3 regions of the Rhizobium sp. NLR8a genome follow, and region 1 is predicted to be linked to each of the others. Evidence: riboswitches for the same ligand, from Rfam matches in the RefSeq annotation. Region 1 holds a riboswitch; each other region holds the start of a gene.
What was found. Region 1 has a riboswitch for cobalamin ahead of HJC04_RS14035 (CbtB domain-containing protein). Riboswitches for the same ligand answer to the same signal wherever they lie in the genome.

Region 1 (3,258 bases):
GAGACGCGACGAAGCGCGAGAACGGCCAGACCGAACAGAGCGGCCAACCCCGTCAGTGACGCCATGCTGGCAGGATGAAGCGGCACCTTGCTCCAGCTCGGCTTGATAATATCGGCGGTGTTGAAAGCCTCACCGCTGAACTGGCAGGTGATGAAGGCAAGTCCGCGGCCCGCCATGTCGGCGTCGATGGCCGAGATGATTTCGCCCGCCGCGGTTGCCTCTCGCGGCATCTCACGCATCGCCATCAGCACGGCTTTCGTCGCCGCGAGATAGGCATGGGCGCATTCGTTGAAAGGGCTTTCCTCGTCCGTCACGCTGCCCGGCATCCGGCCCCAGAGGCAATAGGAATACTGGATTTCCGAGTAGTTCAGGACACGCCGGAACGATTCGTTCGTATCGGCCGCCCGCGACGCCAGCATGCTGATGCTGCTGCGATACTCCGAAATGACCGCCATCTCGCCGTGGGAAATTGCCGGAATATCGAGCCCGGGATGAGAGCCGCCAGAGTTGCTCCCATGAGCGAGAGCATTTCCGATAAACATTGGCAACAGGCTCGCGATGAGACCGAGAAAAGCAAACCTGCCGATATGCCGCATCACCGGAACGCCGGCCGCAGACCGCTCTTGGCGGCAAGACGTCTTTCGGCCAGCGCTCCGAAAACCAGACCGAGCGTTGCCCAAAGGATCGCGTGCATTCCGAGCGTGGTCGTGCGGAACCGCCAGAGCACGATCGCCGAGAAATTCTCGGGCACCTCATTGATCGGCGGCAGCAGATAAAGCACGAAGCCGATGAAGACGAGATAGGCGACGCCGGCGATAATCGCGCCGTTCCAGAGACCGAAGCGCTCGCCAAGGCGGCGCGACAGCGCGATCGCGGCAATCAGCGACGCGAGCGAAACAACGATCATAAGGAAGAACAGTTCGGTCCTGGCGCCGATCGTATCGGGATTGCCGACAGCCGGCGGGTTGGCCGGATATTTGATGGCGGGAACGAGCACGACCGCCACGAAGGCGGCAATGGCGATGACGGCCGAGGTGCCGCGCGCCGATAGGCTGCTGAAGCGGCCGTGCACGAAGGCGAAGGCGAGCGAAAAAAGCCCGCCGACGGCGATGCTGTAGGCCATGACGCCTGTGAAAAGGCCGAGGCCGGCCTGCGTGGCCCGGCTGACGATTTCAGGTTCGGCAGCTTCGCCCGCCGCCTGGGCGCTCGCTTCCTCGAAGGCGATTGCCGCATCGACCAGCGGCTCGCCGAAGGTATGGGCGAAGGCGAAAACGAGGATGCCAGCAATCAGGCCCGCGAGCATGCCGCGAAGCAGAAGCTTTCCAACCATGTCAGTATTCCCCCTTGTCGCGCAAAACTGTGCAGCGGTTTTGCGATAACGACATGCGTAAAACAAAGACCTAAAGCGCGAGAAGCGAATCCGAAAGATCGCGATGCGCTTTAGTGGCAGGGAAATCCGAGGAGATGGCGGCCGTCATGCACGAATTCGTGCACATACATGCCGTTGAACAGCGCCATCGCGCCCTCCTCGGTGCCGACGAAATAAAGAACGATGAGCATCAGCAGACCGCCGAAGATCGCCCAGGGAAGGATTTCCCCTACAGGGATCGGCGCCGGCGCCGCGACAGGCGCGAAAGTGGTGTCAGACATGTATTCCTCCGGAATGACGCGTTCAGTCGAAAGAGTGTTGTGCGGCAGGGTCTGACTTCCAGCGTGAAGAAGTTTCGACACGCTGGTCACAGTGGCGCGACCGCGCCGGATTTCCACCGGCTTCCAAACCCGCAACAGCACGGTTATATCTGCACGCCGAAGAGACTGTCAACGAAACTTCACGAAGCCGGCAAAGGCCGTCCCCATCCCGTCATCGGAGATCAGAACAATCGTGAATATGCGCCTCACCTGGATCTGCCACGGCGCGACGTCGGCGAACCGCAAGGCCCAGTTTCCGCTCGACGAACCGCTGGAAGAAAAGGCCGTGGAAGAAGCAGCCAGGATGGCCGCCCTCCCCCACGCCGATCGTATTGTCACAAGCCCCGCCATGCGCGCCCTCCAGACGGCTGAGGCGCTCCGTCTCGAAGCGCAGATTGATCCGTCGCTTCGAGATTGCGACCATGGCCGCTGGGCTGGCAGGCCGATCGAGGCGATCGAGGCGGAAGAGCCGGAAAACCTCACGGCCTGGATGACCGAGCCGGGGGTGGCCCCTCACGGCGGCGAGAGTGTTTTCGACCTGCGAAAGCGCGTCGCTGGCTGGATGGATGCCCAGTCCGCCCGAAGCGGTCACGTGATCGCCATCAGCCACGCGGCCGTCATCCGGGCTGCAGTCGCCCACGTGCTTCAGGCGCCACCCTCCTCCTTCTGGCTGAGCGACGTCGAGCCACTCGCCATCCTTCGGATGACCAGCAACGGAAGCCGCTGGTCGCTGCGCTTCCAGCATTAGAGATTCCTTATTTTATCCAGCCTTGCACAAGCAAATCGCGTCATTGCTGTTGAACCCGGTTTTGCGGGGACTACTTCCTTGTCCCAAGGAGATGGAAGAATGACATATGATTGGAGTGGAGAGCGTACACGGCGCCTGCGGTTGATGCGCGTCGCCACGTTCACGGTTTTGGCCGGTCTCATCCTCAGCGTTCCGCTGCTGATCGTCACCGCCTGAAGCACTGGAAAAGGCGAGCGATGCGTCAGCACGCTCGCCTTCGTTCTTCTGGGCATCTTTTCGGCCCAATCACCTGTAGCAACATTCTTCCTGAACGGGACCGGCGAAACAGCCGCAGTGCCGGTCCTGGCCGCATCGCAACGCTATCCGTCTGCCGGCGGCTCACTGCAAACCGCCCCCTCCGATAATTCGCCTTCTGGTTTCAACGAACATTTCAGACTTTCGTGATATCTCGGCGCGGGTGGAGTTGGAGAAGGCATAATGCCGGTGTTTTTCCAGAGCAGAGCCGGAAGGCAATGCATGTCGATCGTCGGTTTGGGGATTACCCTCTGGCTCCTAGCTACATTGCTGCGGTTCGACGACAGCCTGGTTTCCTTCATGACCGCTTTCCGTGAATACGGCGCCGACAAGCTCGTTCTGGGACTCGGCATCGCCGGCACCATGAGCTTCATCTACTCGGTGCTGCGTATTGCCGATCTGCGCAAGGAAATGGAACTGCGCGCCGCCGCCCAGGCAAAGGCCGACTGGACGGCAACGCACGACCATCTGACCAAGCTGCCGAACCGCTATGCCTTCGAGCGCAAAATCCTCTCACGGCCGGTCAG
Region 2 (3,258 bases), on a different contig from region 1:
GCTGTTAACGGCTGCAGTGTCCGTCGCCGGGGCAACGCTGTTGCCCGCATCTTCTGGATAAAATCCCGAAAATGCGCTAGGAATTGATCCAAGCTTATTAAGAGAAATACCTTAAGAGACAAGGTACGGCGAATGGACGCCACCTTTGACCGATCGACACTTTCTCACTTCCGGACGATGCCGTGAAACGCCGAAACCTGTCTCTTGCTCTTGTGCTTGCGCTGGCATCGCCGGCTGCCGCACAGAGCAGCGCCGTCTGCAACGACCTGCGTGGTCGCCTGGCCGACCTACCACGATCGATCGGCAACAATAACGGGCAGGAAGCGCGCCAATATGCCAGCGCAATCGCCGAGCAGAACCTCGAGCTGCGCAAGGTCCGCAACGATCTGCGCAGCTATGGCTGCACCTCGGGTAGCATGGTGGTGATCGGCGGCGAGAATGCCGATTTTTGCGCCGAGCTTTCTGATGCCGAAGCCCGGATGGTCGACAATATCCGTTATCTCCAGGATCAGCGCGACGAGTTGCGCAGCCAGGCCGGCGATGACGACGCGCGCCGGGAATTGACGGCGGCACTCGAACGCAATGGCTGCAGCAGCGACAATTTCTATGCCCCGACCGAGCGCAGCGCCAGCGATCCTGCCCCAAGCGTCGAGGAACAGGCGATGCGCACCGACACCTTCATCCCGCTTGGCGGCGGTGAAGAGGCCGATCCATTTTACGGCCTGCCGAGGGCCGAAATGTTTTCGCCGGTCAGCACCATTTGCGTTCGCAGCTGCGACGGCGGCTTCTTCCCGATCAGCTCGAACACCACCTCGGTCGATTTCGGCCGCGATGCGCAGACCTGCGCCAAGATGTGCCCCGGCATCGAGACCGAGCTCTTCTATCGCGACGTGACCAGCACCGAAGCCTCGAACATGATCTCGGTCGCAACAGGCGCGCCCTATAGCGCCATGAAGAACGCCTTTGCCTACAAGAACCGCGCTCCCGGCGAGAAAAATACCTGCGCCTGCAATCTGACCGCCTATTACGAGGAGATGCGCGGCAAGCAGACCCTGAGCGAACCGCCGCAGCAGGGCTCGATCACGACGGTCCGCACCAATCCGCCGGCGAAAGATACTGCGGCAGCAGCAGTCCCGCCGCAGCCATCCGTTCCCGAACGTCCCTACGACCCCACGCAGAACAAGGTCCGTCAGGTCGGCCCGCAATTCCTTGCTGGCGACCAGGGCTCGATCGACCTTGCCAATCCGGCGACGCCGGGCCCGCAACCACAACAGCAGTAATTGCTAAGGGTCGTTGCGTCCCCATCCGTCGTGGAAAACCAGTTCCTCGAGCGGCAGCCGCTGCCGCCAGCCTTTGACCGAGAGTTCCGGTTCATCATAAAGCCGATCGACAAAGCCGGCGCATAGCCAGGCGACCACCTCGATATGCTCGGGTATGCCGAGAATTGATTTCAGGTCGCCTTCACGAAAGATGCTGACCCAGCCGATGCCGACCCCTTCGGCGCGGGCCGCAAGCCAGAGGTTCTGGATGGCGCAAACGGTCGAATAGGAATCCATCCGCGGATTGTGCGTCCGTCCCAGCACCACGCTGCCGCCGCGAGTGGGATCGCAGGTCACGCATATGCCGAGCGGCGCCTCCACGATGCCTTCGAGCTTGAGGGATCGATAGGCCTGCCGCCGCTCGCCTTCGAACATCGACGCCGCCTCTTCGTTGGCGTTGGCAAAGGCGTCGCGCACGCGCGCACGGACAGCTGGACTATTCACCAGAATGAAATTCCATGGCTGCATGAAGCCGACCGACGGCGCATGATGGGCGGCTGTCAGGAGCCGCGCCACGATGTCGTCGGGCAACGGATCGGGCAGGAACTGGCTGCGCACGTCACGCCGCGTCATGATCGCGTGATACACGGCTTCGCGCTCGGCCAGCGAAAAACCGGACGCCGCCGAAAGGGCATCCGCATCAAAGGGTCGCATCGTCAAATCCCCAACAACGCAACCGCCCGCCGTCCGCGCGGGTTGGGTCTATCTCGCCAGGCCGGTCTTCTGACTTGGCTTCATCCATCTGCCGCAGCCTTCCCGGCAAAAGCCAGTGGCGCGATGAAGCGGCAGACGTCGGCCTTACAGCGTTGGGCACGTTCCGGCCTTGCACCGGATTCCCGATTCTCCCGCCTGGACGGCGGGCACCTGACGGCGCATCTATTTCAGGAAACCGACGCGGCGGCAAGTGCACGCAGACCGAACCTGAAACCACGGCTGCATATGGCTGATCGAGGGGCGGATCACCGGGCAGACAACCCCCTCCTCGGCGATCTTTTGGTCGCAGGAGGAAACAGCCTCTGTGTGCCCGCCCATCCTCCTCTACTTTATGATTTATTCACACATCAAATCCACACTGCCTTTGCGCGTTTTGGGTCGCAAACTCCGACATGGGCATGAGCGCTCGTGATGTGACCGTCAGCGTCGATGCCGTGCTGATATGCCGGTCGCGAAGATGGTCGACCGAGCCGCAATTCCAGGCTCCACGGATGTTCCAATTCTTGAAAACGATGCCCCTGACAGCCAAGCTGGCGGCGATTATCGTTGCCGTCAATCTCTGCGGCATTTCCGCCTTGGCCACCTATACATGGATGTATGAAACCCGGGCGCTGGTTGATGGCGCCCACGCAAATTGGTCCAAGGATGCGGAGCAGTTTGCATCTCTGGCCGCCGGCGGCGTCAAATGGGGCAAGGCGAACGCCGTTCGCGAGGCTTATTCGCTGTATCGTGACGATCCCTCGCTCGATCTTGTGCAATTTGCCGCATTCAACGCAGAGCTCGCTGCCGTCGACAGCTGGACCCGCGACGGCGTTTCCGGTTTGCCAACGCCGGCCGACCTGGCGACCCGCCTCAGCGCAAAACCCGACAAAACGACGATCGATGACAGCGGAATGTCCGCCGGTTTGGTCACGATTATCGCGCCGCTGCCGCTGGACAAGTCGGGCAAGACAACCGGCTACATCGTCACGAACTGGTCTGTCGAAAAAATCACTTCCGAAGTCCGCCAGAAGGTCCTCGTTTCGCTGCTCACGCAGTCCGCCATCACCGCTCTCGCCGTCATCGCTTTCCTCCTCGCCATGCGCAGCCTCGTTGGCAGGCCGCTCAGGATCCTCAGCAAACGAATTGGCGCGCTGCAGAATGGCGACCTCGCCTCCTCCGTCGCCTACAAGGAGAATGGCGACGAAATCGGCTTCCTCGCCCGTGCGCTGGAGGTCTTCCGTCA
Region 3 (3,258 bases), on a different contig from region 1:
ACGAGCGCTTCAATCGCCTTGCGCACCGCGCCCTGGTTCATTTCGTGCAAGCCGATGACGACAAGGCGCGTGCGGCGCGCCTCGCCCGCTGCCCAGGCGCGGTCGAAATACTGGTCGATGCGGCTGCCGACGGCCTGCAGCTGCAGGCGCATGGGCTTGCCCGAGACGTCGATGAAGCCCTTGAGGCGCAGCACATCATGCTCGGCGATGATGCCCTTCAGCTTCTCGACAAAGCCCCTCGGATCGGAAACAGCGCCGAGTTCGACAACGAAGCTGTCGAACTCGTCGTGGTCGTGTGGCGCCCCATCCTCGTGCTCCAGCTCGTGATGGGATTTGCGGTTGGCGATATCGTCTTCCGCGCCGATGCCGAGGCCGAGCAACACGCCTGCCGGCACCTCGCCATTCCTGGCCTCGATCATGACCGGCTTGCGGGCGATGCGGGAGGCGACTTCGTTCTTCACGCGGCCCAGGCCATCCCCATCGATCAGGTCGGTCTTGTTGAGGACGATGAGATCGGCGCATGTGAGCTGGTCTTCGAACAGCTCCTCGATCGGGCTCTCATGATCGAGCGAGTCGTCCTCGACGCGCGCCGCCTCGACAGCAGCATGGTCATCGGCGAAACGGCCGGCGGCAACGGCCGCACTGTCGACAACCGTAATGACGCCGTCGACGGTCACCTGGGTGCGGATATCAGGCCAGTTGAAGGCGGAGACCAGCGGCTGCGGCAGGGCGAGGCCGGAGGTTTCGATGACGATATGGTCAGGCCGCTGTTCGCGCTCCAGGAGCTTCGTCATCGTTGGAATGAAATCGTCGGCGACGGTGCAGCAGATGCAGCCATTGGTGAGCTCGATAATGTCGTCCTCGCTGCAATTCTCCGCGCCGCAGCCCTTCAGCACCTCGCCATCGACACCGAGATCGCCGAATTCGTTGATGATAAGCGCAATCTTTTTGCCGCCGGCATTGGTGAGCAGGTTGCGGATCATCGTCGTCTTGCCGGCGCCAAGGAAGCCGGTGATGACGGTTGCGGGGATTTTCTGCTGGATCATGGAACTTCAACCCTTCATTTTCAGCGGCAGACCGGCCGCGATGAAATAGACTTCGTCGGCCTGCGCCGCGATTATTTGGTGCAGCCGTCCGGCATGATCGCGAAAATCGCGCGCCATCCGATTGTCAGGCACGATGCCGAGGCCAACCTCGTTGGAAACGAAGACCAGCCGCGCCTTGGCGCCAGGCAGGAAATCAGCGAGCGCGGCAAATTCCACAGCCATCTCGCGCTCCGCCATCATCAGGTTGGTCACCCAGAGCGTCAGGCAATCGACAAGCACAATGCGCCCCTCGCCGTCGATCGCGGCAAGCACGCCGAGAAGATCGAGCGGCTCCTCATGCGTCGTCCAGGAAGGGCCGCGATCGGCCTTGTGCTGGGCAATACGCGTCTGCATCTCCTCGTCCCAGGCACGGCCGGTGGCGAGGTAGTGGCGCTCGTCGCCGCTTGCCATAACGAGATTTTCGGCAAAACGGGATTTGCCGGAACGGGCGCCGCCGAGGATGAGGGTGTGGGAGGGGGCAGCCGTCATGCCCAGACAGTCCTATGACCGGATGCGGTACCCCGCCCCACCTCATTCCTGTGCTTGTCATAGGAATCCAGCCACGGCGCGTCGGCGCCGTGAATAATTCTATGCTGCCGTGAAGGGATTCTCCTGTGCCCAAGGACTTGGGCCCGCTGGATTCCTGTGACAAGCACAGGAATGAGGGAGGAAAGGAAACTCCTTCCCAGCGGCCCCGTGCCGGACGGCGGCGGCATCTGCAAGTCACCTTCCAAGCGCACCACCAGAGGCGGCGCTGAATTCAATCGTTCAGCCAAAACAACCTCCGTGCTGGCAGCGGGTCTCTTGCCCAGGGTTGGGCTTTTCGCCCGGCACGGAAGGCAGGTCTCCTGGCTCGCGGTTATCGGCGGCGATCGGGGCGAACCGGAAGTCCAGTCGCCCCTGATCGTGCCAGCGGATCTGCCTCGCCTTCCCGGCTGCCTCGGTGAAAAGGTGGACGATTCGTAGAGATAGAGGCGTCCGACCCCGGTTGATCACCATGCATTTCCAGTGGCTTTTCCGGCATGCCGCCCATCCCGCCCGCCTGCACGATTGCAGCCCGCCGGCCGAAAGGGTTCGATGCCGGATGGAAGACCCTGACCGCTCTACAGTCGCGGGGTCGGCTGTGATGAAGGCGCCCGATGTGGGTCCGCCCCGTCACATTCCCTTTTCATCCGGAAGGCGAAATGCCGATCCGGAACCATCCGTTATCCCTGGGATGGTTAGGCAAGCCGGGGGGTGAAGTCAACCGACCTTCGCAACCGCTCCAGCTCCAGACTGCGCAAAAGATCGGCCAACACCACTGACCCTACCGGAAATATCGTCTATTATCAGCGACTTAAGTCATAAATATTTGACCCGACCGTCGGCTTTTCGCCGCAATTGCGTTGCAAGGCGACTGCACCTCCGCCCTTGACCCGGCCTCTCATCGCCTAGTTGTCTAGCCATGCTTATGAAATTGGATCGGCGCCGCCTGCGCACGCTGCGTGTTTTCTTCGATCCGGGCCGGCTGCGCGCCCTGACGCGCCGCAGCGAAGTTGGCTTGTCGCTGGCAGGCGCCATCGTCGGCATCGCCTCGGGTCTTGCCGTGACCGGCATGAGCTATGTCTCCAACGAGTTGCACCAGCTAGTTTTCGGCATCGCCGACAGCGAAAGGTTGAGCGCGTCGGTCATCGAGGACAAGATGCTGCTGCTTACCGCCCCGGTCATCGGCGGTACCCTGCTCGGCCTGCTGCTTCTGGTCCTCGCCAAACGGCGCAAGAAACCGATGGTCGACCCGATCGAGGCGAATGCGCTGCATGGCGGCCGCCTCTCGTTGACCGACAGCATCATCGTTGCCGTGCAGAACCTGATCTCCAACGGCTTCGGCGCCTCCGTCGGTCTGGAGGCCGGCTATACCCAGCTCGCCGCCGGCATTGCCTCCAAATTCGGCCTCAAGCTGCAGCTGCGCCGCTCGGACCTGCGCATACTCGTCGGTTGCGGCGCGGCCGGCGCCATCGCCGCCGCTTTCAACGCGCCGCTGACGGGCGCCTTCTACGCCTTCGAGCTGATCATCGGCACCTACACCATCGTGTCGTTGACCCCGGTCGTCGTCTCCGCCCTCGTTTCAACCCTCATCGCAAGGTTGCTTGCCGAGGGCGATTTCACCATCGATATCGGCAGCTTCGGCTCGGTC

Region 2: linked by a shared signal. The riboswitch ahead of bluB (5,6-dimethylbenzimidazole synthase) and the one ahead of HJC04_RS14035 (CbtB domain-containing protein) in region 1 are both predicted to bind cobalamin.
Region 3: linked by a shared signal. The riboswitch ahead of cobU (bifunctional adenosylcobinamide kinase/adenosylcobinamide-phosphate guanylyltransferase) and the one ahead of HJC04_RS14035 (CbtB domain-containing protein) in region 1 are both predicted to bind cobalamin.

What each region holds. Positions count from the first base shown of each region.
Region 1 is NZ_JABDWI010000006.1:354,584-357,841, reverse strand. Features, by position in the region: gene HJC04_RS14045 (hypothetical protein) at 1-542, opposite strand, end outside; gene HJC04_RS14040 (CbtA family protein) at 596-1,330, opposite strand; gene HJC04_RS14035 (CbtB domain-containing protein) at 1,441-1,650, opposite strand; cobalamin riboswitch at 1,676-1,826, opposite strand; gene HJC04_RS14030 (histidine phosphatase family protein) at 1,883-2,437, shown strand; gene HJC04_RS14025 (bifunctional diguanylate cyclase/phosphodiesterase) at 2,915-3,258, shown strand, end outside.
Region 2 is NZ_JABDWI010000017.1:76,542-79,799, reverse strand. Features, by position in the region: gene HJC04_RS27980 (DUF2865 domain-containing protein) at 183-1,280, shown strand; gene bluB (5,6-dimethylbenzimidazole synthase) at 1,284-1,973, opposite strand; cobalamin riboswitch at 2,015-2,202, opposite strand; gene HJC04_RS27970 (HAMP domain-containing methyl-accepting chemotaxis protein) at 2,525-3,258, shown strand, end outside.
Region 3 is NZ_JABDWI010000003.1:56,546-59,803, forward strand. Features, by position in the region: gene cobW (cobalamin biosynthesis protein CobW) at 1-1,046, opposite strand, end outside; gene cobU (bifunctional adenosylcobinamide kinase/adenosylcobinamide-phosphate guanylyltransferase) at 1,053-1,574, opposite strand; cobalamin riboswitch at 1,906-2,303, opposite strand; gene HJC04_RS05985 (chloride channel protein) at 2,530-3,258, shown strand, end outside.